3 regions of the Moorella naiadis (nom. illeg.) genome follow, and region 3 is predicted to be linked to each of the others. Evidence: riboswitches for the same ligand, from Rfam matches in the RefSeq annotation. Region 3 holds a riboswitch; each other region holds the start of a gene.
What was found. Region 3 has a riboswitch for cyclic di-AMP ahead of SDD30_RS02175 (CAP domain-containing protein). Riboswitches for the same ligand answer to the same signal wherever they lie in the genome.
Positions count from the first base shown of each region.

Region 1 (5,866 bases), on a different contig from region 3:
TGGCGGCAATCTGCAGGTTACCCAGGGCGGAAGAGATGATCCCGGCCAGGTACTCGCGGAAGGGGCCGGCCAGGTCCGGCCGGGCCAGGGCGAATTCCACTGTGGCCTGGAGGAAACCAAGTTTATCACCGATGTCGTAGCGCTTGCCCTGGAAGCGGTAGGCGTAGACCAGGTCCTGGCTAGCCAGTAAGCGCAAGGCATCCGTCAATTGGATCTCTCCACCGGCGCCGGGTTGTACCATCTCCAGCAGGGGGAAGATCTCCGGCACCAGGAGGTAGCGGCCAATAACGGCCAGGTTGGAGGGAGCTTCAGCGGGTTGTGGTTTCTCCACCAGGTCTTTGACCTGGATCAGGGGGCCGTCAATCTCCAGGGGAGCGATGACCCCGTAGCGGTTGACTTCTTCCCGGGGGACCTCCTGGACGGCGACAATGGGGGCCTTGACTTCTTCATAAACGGCCAGCATCTGCTCCAGGCAGGAAGGGGTATTGACGATAATATCGTCTCCCAGGAGGACGGCGAAGGGCTCCTGGCCGATAAACTTGCGGGCGCAGTAGACGGCATGGCCCAGGCCCAGCTGTTCCTTTTGGCGAATATAGTGGATATCAGCCAGGTCGGCGATTCTTTCCACCAGGGCCAGGAGTTCCCCTTTATCCTTTTCCCGCAGGAGGTCCTCTAACTCCAGGGAACGGTCAAAATGGTCTTCAATGGCGCGCTTGTTTTTGCCGGTGATAATCAGGATGTCTTCGACCCCGGCATTAACGGCTTCCTCAACGATGAACTGGATGGCCGGTTTGTCGACGATGGGTAGCATTTCCTTTGGTTGGGCTTTAGTAGCCGGCAGGAAGCGGGTACCCCAGCCGGCAGCGGGAATAATAGCTTTCTGGATGGTGGCCAAAAATAATCACCTCGTTCGCATGTTCACGTTTATTTTTATGTCGCCCTAGCTTAAATATTACCCCCTTAGTTTTGGCTAGAAGGTTAAAAGAAGTTAATGCAGGTTAAAAATTGGCCCGGTTATATCAGGCTAAACCGAAAAGAAAATGGCTGACTTCTACCGGCGAAGCCAGGAAATAAGGGGTCCGGCCGGAGAAACGGGGACCGATCCCTACAGCCAGGCCGTTAGCCGGCAGGGCGTTAAAGGCATCCTCATCGGTACTATCATCCCCCAGGTAAAGGGGTAAAGCCCGGGGCCAGCGGCGGGTGAAATAGTTTATCGCCACCCCTTTGTGGGCTCCCCGGGGGCGAAGCTCCAGGACCTTATGCCCGGCGATAAATTCGAGGCCGTATTTTAAATATGGTTTGACTTCGCGGCGAAACCCCTCCAGGGCGGCTGCGGCGTCTCCCGGCGCGGCCAACCGGTAGTGCAGGGCCAGGTTTTCTCCTTTATTTTCCACCAAAAGGCCCGGAATCCCTGCTGCAATTTTCCGGGCCAGAGAAAAAATTTTTGTCCAGGGAATATCTCCGGGTGCTGGCGGCGAGAGCGCGATAACTTCTCCCTTCGGGTCCACGACCCGAGTGCCGTGGTGGCCAGCCAGCCAGAGACCGGGTACCGGCAACAGGTGGCGGAGGTCGGCGAGGGAGCGGCCGCTGATTATAACCAGGTGCAGGCCCTGCCGTTGTAGCAGATACTGCAGTAATTTCAGCAGGTTTTTCCCGGGACGAGCCAGTTCCGGGCGGGAGGTCAGGGGAACCAGGGTACCGTCGTAGTCACACATGAGGAGAATTTCGCCGTGGTGCCGGATCTTAGCTGCTAGCCGACCCGGAGACATCATCCGCTTCTCCTTTCTTTAAAGCCATTGTTTGGTGGAAACAGTTCATCCACCAGTGGACATCATGGCGCCGTACCCTTTCTTGCAAAAGACGCAACCTTTTTTCTTGTTCCGCCCGGCCCATCCCCAGGGCCGTATTAAAGATCATGGCCATACCATCAATATCATAAGGATTGACCAGGACGGCTCCTTTGAGTTCCTGGGCGGCTCCGGCGAAACGGCTCAATACCAGCACGCCGGTATTGTCACACCGTGAGGCCACATATTCTTTGGCTACCAGGTTTAAACCATCCCTGAGGGGCGTAACCATCATGACATCGGCCGCCAGGTAGTAGGCTACTAGTTCCTGCCGGGGGAGGCCGCGCCAGAAGTAATGGACGGGGCGATAGCTACCGTCACTGAAACGCCCATTGATACGGCCTACGGCTGCTTCCACCTCTTCCTTTAGACGACGGTAGGCGGGTACAGCCGTCCGGCTGGGTACGGCGATCTGTACCAGGGCCGCCCGGCCACGCCATTCCGGGGCCTCTTCCAGCAAACGCTCCCAGGCCAGGAGCCTTTCCAGGATCCCCTTGGTATAATCAAGACGCTCCACGCTCAGGGCCAGGCGTTCAACGCCGATTTGTTCCCTTAATTCCTCAGCCCTGGCCCTGGTAGAGGGTTCGACCGCCTGGCGCTGGAAGGCCCGATAATCGATCCCCATGGGCCAGGCACCGACATGGATGCGTCGTTGTTCCCAGTAGACAATATTTTCTTCAAAGTCAACCCGGGCCCCCAGCAACTGGGCTGCTGCCTGTAAAAAATTATCAACATAGGCCTGGAGATGGAAACCCAGGACATCGGTTCCTAGGAGGCCGCGCAGGATGTGGGGCGCCCAAGGGAGAGTGGCCAACAGGTCGTGGTGGGGGAAGGGTATATGCCAGAAAAAGAATTGTTTTAACTGCGGTTGGCGATGGCGTAAATGGGCCGGTACCAGGGCCAGGTGGTAATCATTGACCCAGATGATATCACCCTCCGCGGCCTCTTCAAAAACCGCCCCGGCAAATTTAGCGTTAACCCGGGCGTAAGTTGACCATTCCCTGGCGTCATAATGACATCTATCTAAAAAGTAATGGCACAGGGGCCAGAGGGCACTATTGGTAAAACCGTGATAGTAAAGTTTTATTTCTCCCGCTGTGAGGGGTACTTCATGAAAAGTGTAAGCCGCATTCTCAATAGGTACAGCCAACCTTAAACCCTGGCTATTTTCCTGGGGTGCTTCCCGCCCGCCCCAGGCTACCCAGACACCACCCTTTTTCCGCAAAAATGGTTCCACAGCGGATACCAGGCCGCTGATGGCCGGGACGGGTTTGATGCCCTCCGGGGTCGCCTGCAGGTTGTACGAACCCCGGTTGGAAACCATAACTATTTTGGCAGCCTGCTTTTTGCTCATATTATCTACCCCCTTTACTTTTGTTTTAGCTGATTGTTGCCCTCCTCGTAAAAAGTAATAAAACAAATACAACCCCGGTTTTACCCGGGGTTGCTAGCTTGAACGCCATGGAACACGATACCGGTTAACCGGTAGTTCCCTTCCACGCTTACGAAGTTAGCTGACGGATTCGGGCCGAAGTTAGCCCTACCCGGCGCTTTAGCCTTCCCTTCCCCGGCAATCCCTGAATGACAGCCTATCCACCCAAAGATTTAAGGAAAATAAAAGCTGTTGCTGGCCGGGATTCACCCCGGAAATGGTTCCCCCGTTTACGGCCCAAGCCGTAATTCAGCGTACCAGGATATATATATATTTTTATTATACCACGCGGCCAGGGAAATGCAAATTTTAAGTCCATTTCTCCCAGGAAGGAAACCCCAGGTTGCCTGCCGAATTCTTTTTTAATAAAGGGAGGAGGTAGTACATGCTCGATACAGAGCTAGATTTACGCCATAATCCGTGCGCTATTGAACCTGCGACCGAGGTGCTGAAGGAAGGGGGGATTTTTCTCGTTTCCCTGCCCGATGGTTCAGTTATCCAGCGGGATAATGGCAGCCTGGGCCTTTACTATAATGATACCCGCTACTTAAGTCACCTGGAGTTGCAGGTGGCCGGACAGCGACCAATATTTCTTTCTTCTTCCATCCGCGATAGTCACTTCGCCCAGATAGAATTAACCAACCCGGTTTTTAATCTGCCCGATGGTACCGTAATACCGGCCCAGACCATCCATCTCCGCCAGTTACGGTTAATTAAGGACGCCCTTTTTCAGCGCCTGCGCTTAATAAACTTTAATCCCTTTCCGGTAAAGTTGTTGCTCCATTTTAACCTGGCGGCTGATTTCCGGGATATATTTGAGGTACGGGGCAGCCAGCGTCGCCGCCGGGGTGAATTGTTACCGGTGGAAGTGCGACGCCAGGGGCTGGTCCTGGCTTACCGGGGCCTGGACAACCTCCTCCGGACCACCGGAATTACCTTTGAACCGGCGCCGACAAGCATCACCGGCCGGCCTGGCCAGGCCGAAATCACCTTTGCCCTGGTCCTGCCGCCCCAAAAAAAGCTCTACCTGCATTTAAAAATTGAACCCGATCCAGGTAATATCTCTTCGAGGAACAAGATCAGCGATCTTTTTTCGGCGACCACCATTGAGCAGGCGACTGCTTACCACCAGTGGCAAAGGGAGTCGACCAGGATCTGGACCGACAATAGCTTTATCAATGCCATGTTCCAGACGGCCGTCACCGACCTCAAAGCCCTGCAAATAGATTATCCCGGTGCAGGCCGGATTATAGCCGCCGGGATACCCTGGTACACCGCCCCCTTTGGCCGTGATTCTTTGATTACCTCCTGGCAGGCCCTTATCCTAAACCCGGCCCTGGCCCATCAGGCCCTACGCTTCTTGGCTCGCTACCAGGGCCAAAAGGTGGATAGGTGGCGGGAGGAAAGGCCGGGAAAAATCCTCCATGAACTGCGCCACGGGGAGATGACCAGCTGCCGGGAGGTACCCCATAGTCCCTATTACGGTTCTATAGATGCTACCCTGTGGTTTATTATCCTCCTGGGTGCGACTTACAGGTGGACCCGGGATGACGCTTTATTACGGGAAATGGCCATTCCCCTGCGCAACTGCCTGCGCTGGTGCCTGGATTATGGCGATCTGGACGGCGACGGCTACCTGGAATACCAGCGGGAGTCCCCGGCCGGCCTGGCCAACCAGGGCTGGAAAGATTCCTGGGATGCTGTTGTTGACCGGGAGGGGCGCCTGGCCGAGGGTCCCGTGGCCCTGGTAGAAGTCCAGGCTTACTACTATCTGGCTCTCAACGAAGCGGCTCATTTATTAGCCATCCTGGGTGATGAACTGACCGCTGCCGATCTGAAGAGGCGGGCCAGGGAGTTGCGGGAGCGGTTTAACCAGGATTTCTGGCTGGAAAATGAAGGGTACTTGATTTTTGCCCTCGATGGCCGGAAAAGGCCCCTGACCACCCTGGTTTCTAACGGGGGCCAGGCCCTCTTTACCGGTATTCTCCCGCTGGAGCGCGCCCGGAGGGTCGCCCGGCGACTGCTGGCCGGAGATTTCTATTCCGGTTGGGGTATCCGGACCATGAGTAAAAAGGAAAGGGCTTATAACCCCATGAGTTACCATAATGGCTCGGTCTGGCCCCATGACAACGCCATTATCGCCGCCGGCCTGCGCCGTTACCAGTGCCTGGAGGAATTATCGCGCCTGGCCGCAGGCCTTTTCGCCGCCAGCCCCCACTTTAATTACCGGCGCTGGCCGGAGCTCTTTTGTGGTTTTACCCGCAGGGGTTTAAGCGGCCCGGTACGTTACCCGGTAGCCTGTGATCCCCAGGCCTGGGCCATAGGCAGCCTTTTCAGTTTCTTCCAGCACCTGCTGGGCCTGAAATTAGGGGAACACGGCCTGTTTATTTCCCGACCCTTACTACTTCCCGGGACCAGCCGGGTAGAGATCAGGAACCTGGCCGTGGCCGACAGCCGCCTGGACCTGGCCTTTGAGGAAAAGGAGGGGCGAGTCCTGGCCAGTGTTCTGAAGAAAGAAGGCGATCTCAAAGTCATTATTGAAGCGTAAATAATCCTGCCGTGTTTGTCCTTTCTTGACTTTCCCGGG
Region 1 covers NZ_JAXGFQ010000020.1:47,084-52,949, forward strand. The annotation lists gene galU (UTP--glucose-1-phosphate uridylyltransferase GalU) at 1-895, opposite strand, end outside; gene otsB (trehalose-phosphatase) at 1,020-1,772, opposite strand; gene SDD30_RS12470 (alpha,alpha-trehalose-phosphate synthase (UDP-forming)) at 1,744-3,201, opposite strand; cyclic di-AMP (ydaO/yuaA leader) riboswitch at 3,332-3,544, opposite strand; gene SDD30_RS12475 (amylo-alpha-1,6-glucosidase) at 3,665-5,827, shown strand.
Region 1: it holds a riboswitch for cyclic di-AMP, as region 3 does, so the genes downstream of both, SDD30_RS12470 (alpha,alpha-trehalose-phosphate synthase (UDP-forming)) here and SDD30_RS02175 (CAP domain-containing protein) in region 3, are expected to answer to the same signal.

Region 2 (5,866 bases), on a different contig from region 3:
CTTGATAAAATCTTCCCGGCTGACGCTGGCCTGCCAGGGAATCCCTGCCGGCATAGGCGGCCTGCCTGCCGGTAGACTCCAGTCATGACAGCCGGTCAAAGTTTTTTCCGCTAAAGGCCGCCCTAATTCCGCCAGAATCTGCCGTACCATGGCCACCGCCTCGGCGTAACCATCGCTGGCATCCTTACCGCCTCGTCCCAAGCAGGTAATCCTTACTGTCTGCAAAACATGGTCGTAAACCAGATAGCAGCGGTTCAGGATTAAGTGGGTGTCAGGCAACTGTAGATCATTGACTGGTCCCCCCGGTAAAGCCTCCAGTTCATGCACCAGATCATAACCAAGATAGCCCACCAGGCCACCCTGAAAACGAGGGCCGTCGCCAGGGGGCAGCGCCAGGCGGCCTGTTAAACTATACAAGGCCGCCAGGGGTTTTTCCTCCAGCATCCTGGTAACACCGGCCGAGGTTAAATAGGCCCTGCCATCCCTGACAGTAAAGGTCAGCAATGGATCAAAGCCGATGAGGGAGTAGCGGCCCAGGTTTTCTCCACCCTCGACACTCTCCAGCAAGAAACTATCGCGGGTGCCGCTAAATTTTAAGTAAAGGGAGATGGGGGTTTCCGTATCGGCCAGGATTTCCGTCCAGACAGGTACGTAGGGGGCTTCCCTGGCCATGGCCAGGAAGGTCTCCCGGTCGGGATGGAACAACGTTAATCCCTCCCCGAGGGCAAAATAAAAACCAGCGCTTAAGTAAGCCCTGGTCAGGTTTAACTATTACCCGCTCAAACTCCAGGCTCAACTCAAACTTAACTCGACTCAACTCTGCTCATGCATATATTCAGTTGTTGGTAAAAGAATACCATACAGGATTAGGGACTGTCAATAAATATTTCAGGTCTTAACTCAAATCTGGACGTAATTCTGCTGCCCGGCCTAAATAGACATGGACCGGTTCCTGATCACTATAGGCATGAATTAAAACCCGGACAATTCCCGGCTGGCTTCCCGGTACCGGTATCTCCGTGGCACACATCAAGGCTATATCCACCCAGCCCAGACGACGGGCGGCTGCGGCCGGGAAAGCGGCGTTGAGGTCCGGGGTCACGGTAAAGAAGGCGCTGATAATATCCTCGACTAACAGGTTGTTACGCGCCACTATCTCCCGCAGCAACCCTGCGGTGGCGGCGATAATCGCCGGGGGTGTGTTTTTCGGTACGTCTACGGCACCGCGCAGGCCCCGGACCCTCTTTTTCAGTCTATCCTTATCCTTTTGATCCGTCATCGTAACCCTCCTACCGTACTACGGTAACAGCCTTTAATCCCGCTGCCGGTAGATAATATTACCCCACCGGGGTCTGGAAACCGCGTTCATGATATCCTTATCGGTCATGTTTTTCACACAGCCCGGTGTCCCAGGCCGATGCCGACTTCATCCAGGTGGAGCAGGCCGATGCCGAAGAAGATGGCTACACTCAGGTGATCCTGCCAGCGGGCGATGCCAATCTTGCCCCCTACATTCAGGCCGATGGCCTTGGGCATCATCTGGGACAGGGCTTCCCGGGTCGCCCCGGCGATGGCTCCCTCTTCGAGATGGGTCTCTTTGATAACCCCTTCCCGCTTGGCCGCCACCACCGCCCGTTCAACTATTTTCTGTACGGAATTGATAAATTCCCCGCCGTAATCCACTGCCGCCGTGGCTATACCGCCGGCGGCATACTCCTTTTTCAGCCGGGCCTCTTCCTCCCGGCTTTCCGAGAGGGCCATCTTAATGGCTACTGCCGCCACTTTTTTGCTGCCATACTCCATAAATGCCACCACCTATTTTTGCTTGCACCGATTATATTACATCCAGGCCAGTACCGCAAGAAGCATTACGGAATAGCAAACTGTTATTTTTCAAAGCCCTGTAGCCATCACACAAAAATGCCGGCCTATTTAAACCGAGAGTATTATATACCAGGCCAAGGCTCTTTTGACAGTCTGATTGCCGGCTGCTAACATTAACGCGAAATGCCTGTAAGACATGAGAAGGCCGAATCCCGCAAATAATAGGGAACGGGGGAACCACCACAGGGGTGAATCCCTGCCCTCAGTCTACTTTATTACTCCAGGTAATTCAGGGTACTGGCGAGTAACGGAGCTGGCAGACTGGGAGTGGGGTAGGGCTTGCTCCGGCCCGAACCCGGCAGCTAACCTCGCAGGCTGGAGGGGAGATGAATTCATGATGAAAACCAGCGGGGGGCCATAAGGGGTCGGCTGGTTTTTTCTATTCCTTTTATTCTGGTTTATCCTGGTTTATTCTGGTTTATTCTGGTTTTGTTTTTTGACTGGAGGAGGGTTGCATTTGGCTGCGGCGACAGAAAAGTTAGAGTTACGCCGGGAGGTCACCGTCTGGGGCTCCTATATGTGGGGTTACGCTGATGTCGGCGCCGATATCTACGCCGCCCTGGGCCTGGTCATGCTCTGGGCTAAAGGGGCTACCGGTCTGGCCTTCGCCCTGGCCGGGCTGGTGTACATTATGATCGGTCTCGCCTATACCGAACTGGCCGCTACCTACCCCGTGGCCGGCGGGGGGCAGTTCTTCACCCTGCGTGGGCTGGGCGATTTCTGGGGCTTTGTGGCCGGATCGGCCTTATTACTGGACTATACTATCGATATTGCCCTCTTTGCTACTGCTTCCGCCGGCTATATCAACTTCTTTTTGCCTTATCTATTTAGCATCAATGTTGATTCCCTGGCTATTAGCATCGGGCCCCTGCATCACGTCAACCTGGTCTGGATGGCCGAAGCCTTGGTCCTGGTTATCTTTCTTATCGCCCTCAACATCCGGGGGATGCGGGAATCCTCATTGCTCAACGAAATCCTGGGAGCCATTGATATCCTGACGGAATCGACCATTATTGTCTTTGGCTTCCTCTTTGCTTGGCGTCCGGAACTCCTGGCCCACCAGTGGATCACCCAGTTCCCTACTTTTAAGGAATTTGCTTACGGTTCCTCCCTGGCCATCATCTCCTTCGTCGGCCTGGAATCCATTTCCCAGGCGGCTCAGGAAACCAAACGGCCGGCAACGGTTGTGCCCCGGACCTCCGTCGGCCTCATCTTCACCGTATTTATCTTTGCTACTGCCTTTTCCACCATGAGCCTGGGCGTCCTGCCGTGGCAGGATATTGCCGAGGCCGTCGGCGACCCGGTGGCTACCCTGGCCCATGCCATCCCCTTTATCGGCATTATCGCCGGCCCCTTTGCCGCCCTGCTGGGGGCCACCATCCTGCTGATTTCGGCCAACTCCGGCGTCATGAGCGCCTCACGGCTTACCTTCGCCATGAGCCAGTTTCACTTTATCAGCGACTGGTTCAATGCCGTCCACCCGCGTTTCCGGACCCCTTACCGGACCATCCTGGTCTTTTCCGGCATCGGCGTCCTGCAGCTCGTCCTTTCTTTCTTAACGCCCAACGCCATGGATACCCTGGGTAACATGTACGCCTTTGGGGCTACCACCGGCTATATCCTGGTCTTTATCGCGCTAATTAAGTTACGTTTCACCGACCCCTATGCGCCCCGGCCCTATAAAGTACCCTTAAACATTAAAATTAACTACCGCGGCCGGACGGTGGAATTCCCCCTCCTGGGGGTTATCGGCACCCTGGGCATCAGTACCATTCTTTTTGAGGTTATCCTGACCCATGCCATTGGCCGCATCGCCGGCCCGGCCTGGATCCTCCTCTGTTTTATTTATTATTTCTATTACCGTCGCAAGCATGGCTTCCCTGTCTTCGGTAATATACCCCGGGATTGGGAAGGCCAGCAATTAAAGGTCCTGGAGGCAGCGGAGGAGTACGATCTCCTGGAGGAGTACAAACAGGCCCTGGCCGAACGGGATTGCAAGGAGGCTGTTGCCCATGGCAGCTAAAAGAAGCAGCCGTAAGGTTTGCCAGTCCCTCACCTGGCGTGATTACTACCAGATGGTGACCACCCTGGCCATGCTGTTCCTGGGACCGGCCATCTGGGTCCGCGCCCTGGTCCATCCCAGCCCCATGGCCTGGGTAGTCGGCGCCGGTTTCCTGGGCCTCGGGATTTACCGCGCCCTGGCCTTCATCCGTTATTTCACCCGGCGCCACAAGGAGGTCCGCGCATGACGGCGATTCATACCCATCCCCTGGGTATTTTCCTGGCCCTGGTTTTTATCGTCAGTATGGGCCGCCTTTTCTGGTGGATGCTGCATGTACCGCCGGCCATTCCCTATGAAGTCGCCCATGTCACCAGGACTGTCCAGGCCGTAAAACGGATCCTGGTCCCAGTAGTGGACAGCGATTATGCCCGCCGGGCCATTGAACTGGCCTGCCGCCTGGGGACCGAACAAAAGGCCGAGATCATTTTGTTGGCCGTCCTGGAGGTGCCCCTCACCTCTCCCTTAGGGGTAGCCCTGCCGGGGACCGAGGCCCGCTTAAATGAGGTCCTGCAACAAGGGGTAGAAATCGTTAATTTTCATCAACTGCCCAGCAGGACCAGGATTATAAGGGCCCGGACGGCGGGTACCGGTATCCTGCAAGCCGCTACCGAGGAAGAGGTGCAGTTGATCGTTATTGGCGCCCGGCCCAAACGCCAGCTCGGCGGCCTGGGAAGCACCTCAGAATGGCTCTTACGCCGGGCCACCTGCGAATTACTGATTGACCGTCAACCTGCGTAGGGGGTGTTATTATGCGCGTTATAATCATCGGCTGCAGCCGCCTGGGGGCCAGTTTAGCTATCCAACTGGCTGCCGCCGGCCACGAAGTCAGCGTTATTGATGCCCGGGCCGAATCCCTGGAACGCCTGCCCCATGATTTTCCCGGTCAGGTCTACCAGGGGGTAGGTATTGACCTGGAGTTACTAACCCAGGTCGGGGCGGATAATGCCGATGTCCTCATCGCCGTCACTGATCGGGACAGCGCCAATCTGGTCTCCGCCCAGGTAGCCCGGGAAAAGTTTCATATCCCCCGGGTCATTGCCCGGGTCTATGATCCCAAGGCTGCCGGTGCTTACCGGGCCATGGGGTTGGATATCTTCTGTCCGACTACCCTGGGTATTGATTATGTCATGGCGCAACTGGGGGGTGCCCAATAATGTATGTTATAGTAGCCGGTGGTGGTAAGATCGGCTTTAACCTTACCAAAACCCTTCTGGACGGTGGTCAGGAGGTCCTGTTAATCGAGAAGGATCCGCGCAAATCTCGCTGGCTGGAGGATCGCCTGGGTCAGGTAGTCCTGCGGGGCGATGCCACCGAGGTAGCTACCATGGAAGCAGCCGGAGCCAAGCGGGCCGATGTGGTGGCCGCCGTCACCGGTTTCGATGAGGATAATATTATGATCTGCCGGCTGGCCCAGAAGGTCTTCGGGGTTAACCGGGTCATCGGCCGGGTCAATAACCCCCAGAATGAAGACGCCTTTCGCCTGCTGGGCATCAATAATATCATCAACAGTACCCGGTTGATCTACCGCTTGGTCCTGCAAGAAGTCGATGTCTGCGGCCTGATTCCTTTACTTACCCTCAAGGGCGGCGAAGTGGAATTTTTAGAAACCGTCCTGACCCCGGAGGCCCCGGCCGCCCATGTGGCCGTCAAGGATCTTATACTGCCGGAGCAGTGCTTGCTGATGGCTATCCTGCGCCAGGAGGATCTAATCTTCCCCCGCGGTGATGTTGTTTTGCTGCCCGGGGACCAGGTCATTGCTGCCGCCAGGGCGGAAGAGGTGGAAGCCCTGCGCCAGGCCCTCCTGGGAAGTGCCTAGAGAGTCCATAAATATTTAAGGGAAGGGGCGTTGGCCTCTTCCCTTTTTAATTCGCTGTAGCGGTCGCGTTCTCCCGGCGAAACTAGCATTCTACTCGAATACTG
Region 2 covers NZ_JAXGFQ010000021.1:13,091-18,956, reverse strand. The annotation lists gene trpE (anthranilate synthase component I) at 1-705, opposite strand, end outside; gene aroH (chorismate mutase) at 896-1,279, opposite strand; gene SDD30_RS12590 (HutP family protein) at 1,393-1,803, opposite strand; cyclic di-AMP (ydaO/yuaA leader) riboswitch at 2,018-2,215, shown strand; gene SDD30_RS12585 (APC family permease) at 2,342-3,907, shown strand; gene SDD30_RS12580 (hypothetical protein) at 3,897-4,133, shown strand; gene SDD30_RS12575 (universal stress protein) at 4,130-4,684, shown strand; gene SDD30_RS12570 (NAD-binding protein) at 4,696-5,100, shown strand; gene SDD30_RS12565 (potassium channel family protein) at 5,100-5,762, shown strand.
Region 2: it holds a riboswitch for cyclic di-AMP, as region 3 does, so the genes downstream of both, SDD30_RS12585 (APC family permease) here and SDD30_RS02175 (CAP domain-containing protein) in region 3, are expected to answer to the same signal.

Region 3 (5,866 bases):
CAGGGTACCGGCAGGACCCTGGTAAACAGCTACCAGGCCGTCCTTGACGGCCAGGTGGCGTTTAGGGGCACAGGCCGGGCACAGGCCGTCTACCTCCTGGGTGGCGACCAGGCGCCCGCTTTCCTGGGTCAGGTGCCAGCCCTCGGTTGCCGGGAACAGGGTGCTCATCTCTTCCCTGCCGGCCCACTGCCACTTGACCCCTGCCGGCAGGGGCAGCGGGTAGGAATGACCGCAGCCCCGGTAGTACTTTTCCAGCCGCGGCTCGAGCTGGAACCGGGGTTCGATAATCCCCGGCACCCGTAAGACCACCGCCTGGCGGCCGGAGTTCACCCTGGCCCCCTGGTAGGCAACTATTCCTCCCAGCAGGAAAATAATCAGGCCGATGATAATTAAACGCCGGCTATAAACTGGCATCGTGGCGCCTCCCGGTTAAAATTGCCACTAGCTAGCATTGCCGGCCGCCGTAACTTTTATACCTTTTACTAGCTACTTTCCTATATATCCAACTGGTCCATAATTGCAGCAGGAATATCGGCATTTGTATATACTGCCTGGACGTCATCGTGATCCTCCAGGCGGTCTACCAGGCGCATAACTTTACCGGCCATCTCCGGGTCATCGATGGTGACCGTCGTTTGCGGTACCATCTCGACCTCGGCACTGGCGATGGTGACGCCACTGGCCTGCAGGGCCTCCCGGACTGCTTCCAGCTCACCAGGTGCTGTTTTGATTTCCAGCACCTCGTCGTCCTCGTCATCGACGTCCTCAGCCCCGGCCTCAATAGCCTGCAGGATTACTTCTTCCCGCTTCTCTCCGGCCGGGATTTCCACTGTGATTACCCCTTTAGGGTTAAACATCCAGGCCACACAGCCGTTTTCGCCCAGGTTACCACCGCCCCGGGAGAAGATGTAACGAATCTCCGATGCTGTGCGGTTGCGGTTATCGGTGGCTATATTAAGGAGCATGGCTACGCCACCGGGTCCATAACCTTCATAGGTCATTTCCTCATAATTGGCCCCTTCCAGTTCGCCGGTGCCGCGCATAATGGCCCGCTGGATATTTTCATTGGGCATATTGGCTTCTTTGGCCTTGGCTATGGCCGCTTTCAGGCGCATATTACCCTCAGGATCGCCGCCCCCTATGCGGGCGGCAATGATAATCTCGCGCCCGATTTTGGTAAAGAGGCGACCTCGTTTTTCATCGACCTTGGCCTTACGATTCTTGATATTGGCCCACTTGGAATGTCCGGACATCCCTTTGCCCTCCTCTCTCTCAGAATTTAATTGACGTTAAAATTCTAGCATAGAGGGCCGACCAAAAGCAACACTAACCCGGAACCCGGTAAAAAACTATGGAGCCCCTCATGGATGCTGTCGCCCTCGCCACGAAACCATGAAAATGTTCGCTAAAGGGCTGGCGAGTACAGGTGTAAGGCGGCTTGGTTCGAGGCGTCAGATACTTCCGCGAAGCCGCAGCAAAGCGACGGTGTAATATTTTACCTCTAAGTTTTATGTTAACTTATTTTCTGTTTTATGATAAAATGGGTAACAACGTCGTGGCCACCTGTAAACGCCGAATTTCCGTGGCAGGAAAACGGGGGGACCAATCATTGGGGTTAATCCCGGTCCCTGGCAATAGTTCTATCTTTAGCGGGCTTTCCTTGAGGGGAAGCCCCAGCGAAGGAGAAATAGCTGGGGGCCGGGTAGGGCACTTCCGCCCGCACCCGGCAGCTAACCCCGCAGGCGTTGGAAGGAGGTGGATTTATTATTAGCAGGGCCAGGCGTAAAGCATCAAGAAGGAGGCTTTGCCCGTGCGACGTAAGTGGCTAATCACCACCATGAACCTGGTCTTTGCCGCCGCCCTGGTCGCCCTACCTGTAAGCGCGGCCCGGGCCGTCACACCTGTCAATAATGCTCCCTCCATTACTTACGCTTATAACAATAGCCAGTATATCTCACCCTACTGGCTCTGGCACTACCGCCAGGTCGCCCTGAACCCCGGCAGCGGACAGGCATCCCAGCCTGCGCCGCAGCCAGTAAACCCGCCCCGGCCGGCCCCGGTACCCGTTCGGCCACCCAGGCCCGCTCCCCAGCCGCAACCTGTCCCGGCACCCCAGCCCGTACCCCAGCCGGCTCCCACCGGTAACTACCAGTTAAGTGACTATGAACAACAGGTAATCGATCTGGTCAACGCCGAACGGGCCAAAGCCGGCCTGAAGGCCCTGGCAGCCGATCCCCGGCTGGCCCGGGCGGCCCGTTTGAAGGCCGAAGACATGCGGGACCATAATTATTTCAGCCATGAGTCGCCAACCTATGGCTCCTTCGCTAACCTGCTGCAGCAATCTGGCATTAGCTTTCGCACAGCCGGAGAGAATATTGCCGCCGGTTACAGGACGCCGGCAGCGGTAGTGGCGGCCTGGATGAACAGTCCCGGCCACCGCAGCAATATCCTGAATGCTAACTTTACAGCCATTGGTGTTGGCTACGCCGCCGGCGGCAGCTACGGCACCTACTGGGCCCAGGAATTCATCGGCAATTAAGCGGAGAAATCAAACGGGGAAACAGGAAACGGCAGGTTTAAGTTAAAACCTGCCGTTTTTTTCTGCGGCCAGCACTACCGCTACCAGCGTTACCCATTGGGGATTGCTGCCGCCAACCCACTTCGTCAGCCTAATTTAAATAACTCGGTGCTCAGGTAACGCTCGCCGGTGTCCGGGGCAATGGCCAGGACCCTTTTGCCGCTCCCCAGGCTGCGGGCTACCTGCAGGGCAGCGTAGGCAGCCGCCCCGGAGGAGATGCCTACCAGCAAACCCTCCTCCCGGGCCAGGCGCCGGGCCGTTTCCAGGGCGTCTTCATTGGTTACGGTTATAACCTCATCAATGAGAGCCCTTTTTAGGACTGCCGGCACAAAACCAGCACCTATGCCCTGGATCTTATGCGGTCCCGGCCGGCCGCCGGAAAGGACCGGCGAGGCTGCCGGTTCCACGGCGATCACCTTCACTCCCGGAATCTCTTTTTTTAAAACCTCACTCACGCCGGTCAGAGTGCCACCGGTCCCTACGCCAGCGATAAAGGCGTCTATCCTACCGTCCATCTGCGCCAGGATCTCCCTGGCGGTAGCCTGGCGGTGGATGGCCGGGTTGGCCGGGTTTTCAAACTGCTGGGGCATGAAGTAGCCGGGATTCTCCCGGACTAGCTCCGTAGCTTTGTCCACGGCGCCCTTCATGCCCAGGTTTCCAGACGTTAGGACAAACTCCGCCCCGTAGGCGGCCATGAGCTTGCGCCTTTCCATGCTCATAGTCTCCGGCATGACCAGGAGCAGGCGGTAACCGCGTACGGCCGCTACCATGGCCAGGCCAATACCAGTATTGCCGCTGGTGGGTTCGACAATGGTGGCCCCTGGTTTAAGGCGGCCGTCGGCCTCGGCTGCTTCAATCATGCTCAGGGCGATCCGATCTTTAATACTCCCCCCCGGGTTGAAAAACTCTACTTTCAAGTATACCTCCAAGCCCTGATCCGGCAAGCGATTCAGGCGCAGGATCGGTGTCTGGCCGATTAACTGGGTGATGTCCCGGGCTACTTGCATCTCGACCCCTCCTATAGTTAAGTATTTCTATCGGAATTAATTACATAATAGCTCCTCCACCGGCCCTTGTCAAGTAATAAAGCCCCGGCATCTACCCTTTCTGGTAGTATGCCGGGGCTCCCGTTAGTAATTCCACCTCAACCGCATCCTGACTTAAAAGGCTTCCAGCACAATTTTATGGTCCACCAGGGCCATTTCTTTAATCCGGGCGCGCAGGAGTTTGCGCTTACCAAAGATATCCTCCATTAAGATGCCCTCTTCTCCAGGCAGGACCCGGTCGACATTCTCAAAAATCAGTTCCTCGTCCCCGCCTTCTTTCAACAGGTAGGCATTGGCTTCACACATCCTCGCTCCCCCCTTTCTGACAAAAAACCTTGAGGCGTTGTACCAGGGCTTCTATTAGATGGGGTAAGGGTTCCGTGGTAACCCCGATTATCTCTACCCCGGACCTGTTGACAGGCAACAAGATTTTGCGCGCTGGGCTGGCGGCAACGGCCGCCGCCATGGTCGGGGTCAGCTCGCCGAGCATAGCATCAGCCAGGATTACAGCCAGGGAGCCGGTGATAACGTCTACGCGGGGTACATTGTAGAGTATCGCTCTTTCACCGGTAGCACCCTCGTTGGCCCCGGCCTTAAGCATGGCCACGGTGGCCGCCGCGTTGGTCCCTAGGGCCAGGATCTCTACCTCTGGTGGCAGCTCCTGCCGCAGCCGCACGGTGATATGCTTGCCAATGCCGCCGCCCTGACCATCGATAACAGCTATGCGCAGCGAGGCTACCTCCTCCGAAAAAAGTAAAAGGGGCCACAGGGAATCTTACCGGCTCCAACCGGTTCTGACCTCCTCGTGGCCTTCCATCCAGCGCGGTCTCCACACCGCTTTAGTATATATTATTCGCCCTTAAGACCCCGATTCCTGCCTGGTGGACAAGAAAATTTAAAACCCCGGCGAGTGCAGGATGCCCTTTAACATTTCCGAACCCAAGGAGACATAAGTCCGGGGTACCGGGCCGACGATAATGGCTTCCGCCACGGGAATGGTGGTGGCTACCTGGACCTTATCCCGGCTGAAGGGGGCTACGACCTGGACTTCGCTCTCCGCCTGGAGGTAGATGCGATGGCGCGTCTGATTAATACCGGCACTTTCAAAGGTATCCCCGACGTTGACTTTTACCGTACCCAGGGGTACAAAGCGCACCGGTACCGGGGGACCGTAAGCAGCCAGGAGACGGAGGCCCAGGACCTGGCCCAGGGGCAGGTAATAGGTTTGACCCTGCAGCCCGGCCAGGCGTTCCTGGATGGCGAGCTGGGCTGCCGCCTGGAGGCGGCTAATGCTCAGGGCATCGGCCTGCATGAAGACTACCTGGCCGCCTTCACTGCTGCCGGGCTGGATCAGGTTATTATAGCTCACCTGGCCGGTTAATTTGTCCAGGACCGCCTGCTGCATGGCCTCGGTGGCCACCCAGCGGGCCTGGGCGACCGCCAGGGCATCCAGGGCCGGCCGCAGGCGCCACTCCAGGAGGAGCACTACCAGCAAACCGGCCAAAATTAATAGCACCACCGCTCCCCAGGGACGCTGTCCCGGGCGCCGCCACCGCCGCCGCAAGGTTATCACCCCCATATAGAAAGTATACTCAGGCGGCGGCTAAAATGTGTGCAGGCGGGCAAATTTGCGTTTACCGGCCTGGAGGATCATCCCTTCTGTTATATCAATCTCCGCCTCGGGATCGTCCAGGCGTTCACCGTTAATTCTTACAGCGCCCTGGCGGATTAACCGCCGGGCCTCGCTGGTGCTGGGAGCCAGCCCGGCCTGGACCATAAGCCGGGGCAGCCAGGCTTTTGGCTCATTAATATTTACCTCCGGTATGTCTTCCGGCAGATCGTGCTGCTGGAAGACCTGGCGAAATTCTTTTTCCGCTTCCCGGGCGGCTGCCGGCCCGTGGTACAGGGTGACAATCTCCCGCGCCAGGCGCATTTTCCCGTCCCGGGGGTGCAGGCTGCCGGCGGCCAGGCCCTTTTTGATGGCTTCTAATTCCTCCAGGGGCACGGCCGTCACCAGTTCATAATAGGTGGGCATGAGTTCATCAGGCAGGGACATAGCCTTGCCGTACATCTCCCGGGGGGGGTCCTTGATACCGATATAGTTGCCCAGGCTCTTGCTCATTTTCTGGACGCCGTCCAGGCCGGGGAGAATGGGCATCATCATGGCCACTTGGGGCTCCTGGCCGTATTCACGCTGCAGGTGCCGGCCCATGAGGAGGTTGAACTTCTGGTCTGTTCCCCC
Region 3 covers NZ_JAXGFQ010000002.1:165,790-171,655, forward strand. The annotation lists gene SDD30_RS02165 (hypothetical protein) at 1-414, opposite strand, end outside; gene SDD30_RS02170 (YebC/PmpR family DNA-binding transcriptional regulator) at 495-1,253, opposite strand; cyclic di-AMP (ydaO/yuaA leader) riboswitch at 1,561-1,760, shown strand; gene SDD30_RS02175 (CAP domain-containing protein) at 1,811-2,539, shown strand; gene cysK (cysteine synthase A) at 2,665-3,585, opposite strand; gene SDD30_RS02185 (CooT family nickel-binding protein) at 3,739-3,930, opposite strand; gene SDD30_RS02190 (DUF3842 family protein) at 3,923-4,354, opposite strand; gene yunB (sporulation protein YunB) at 4,520-5,188, opposite strand; gene tyrS (tyrosine--tRNA ligase) at 5,228-5,866, opposite strand, start outside.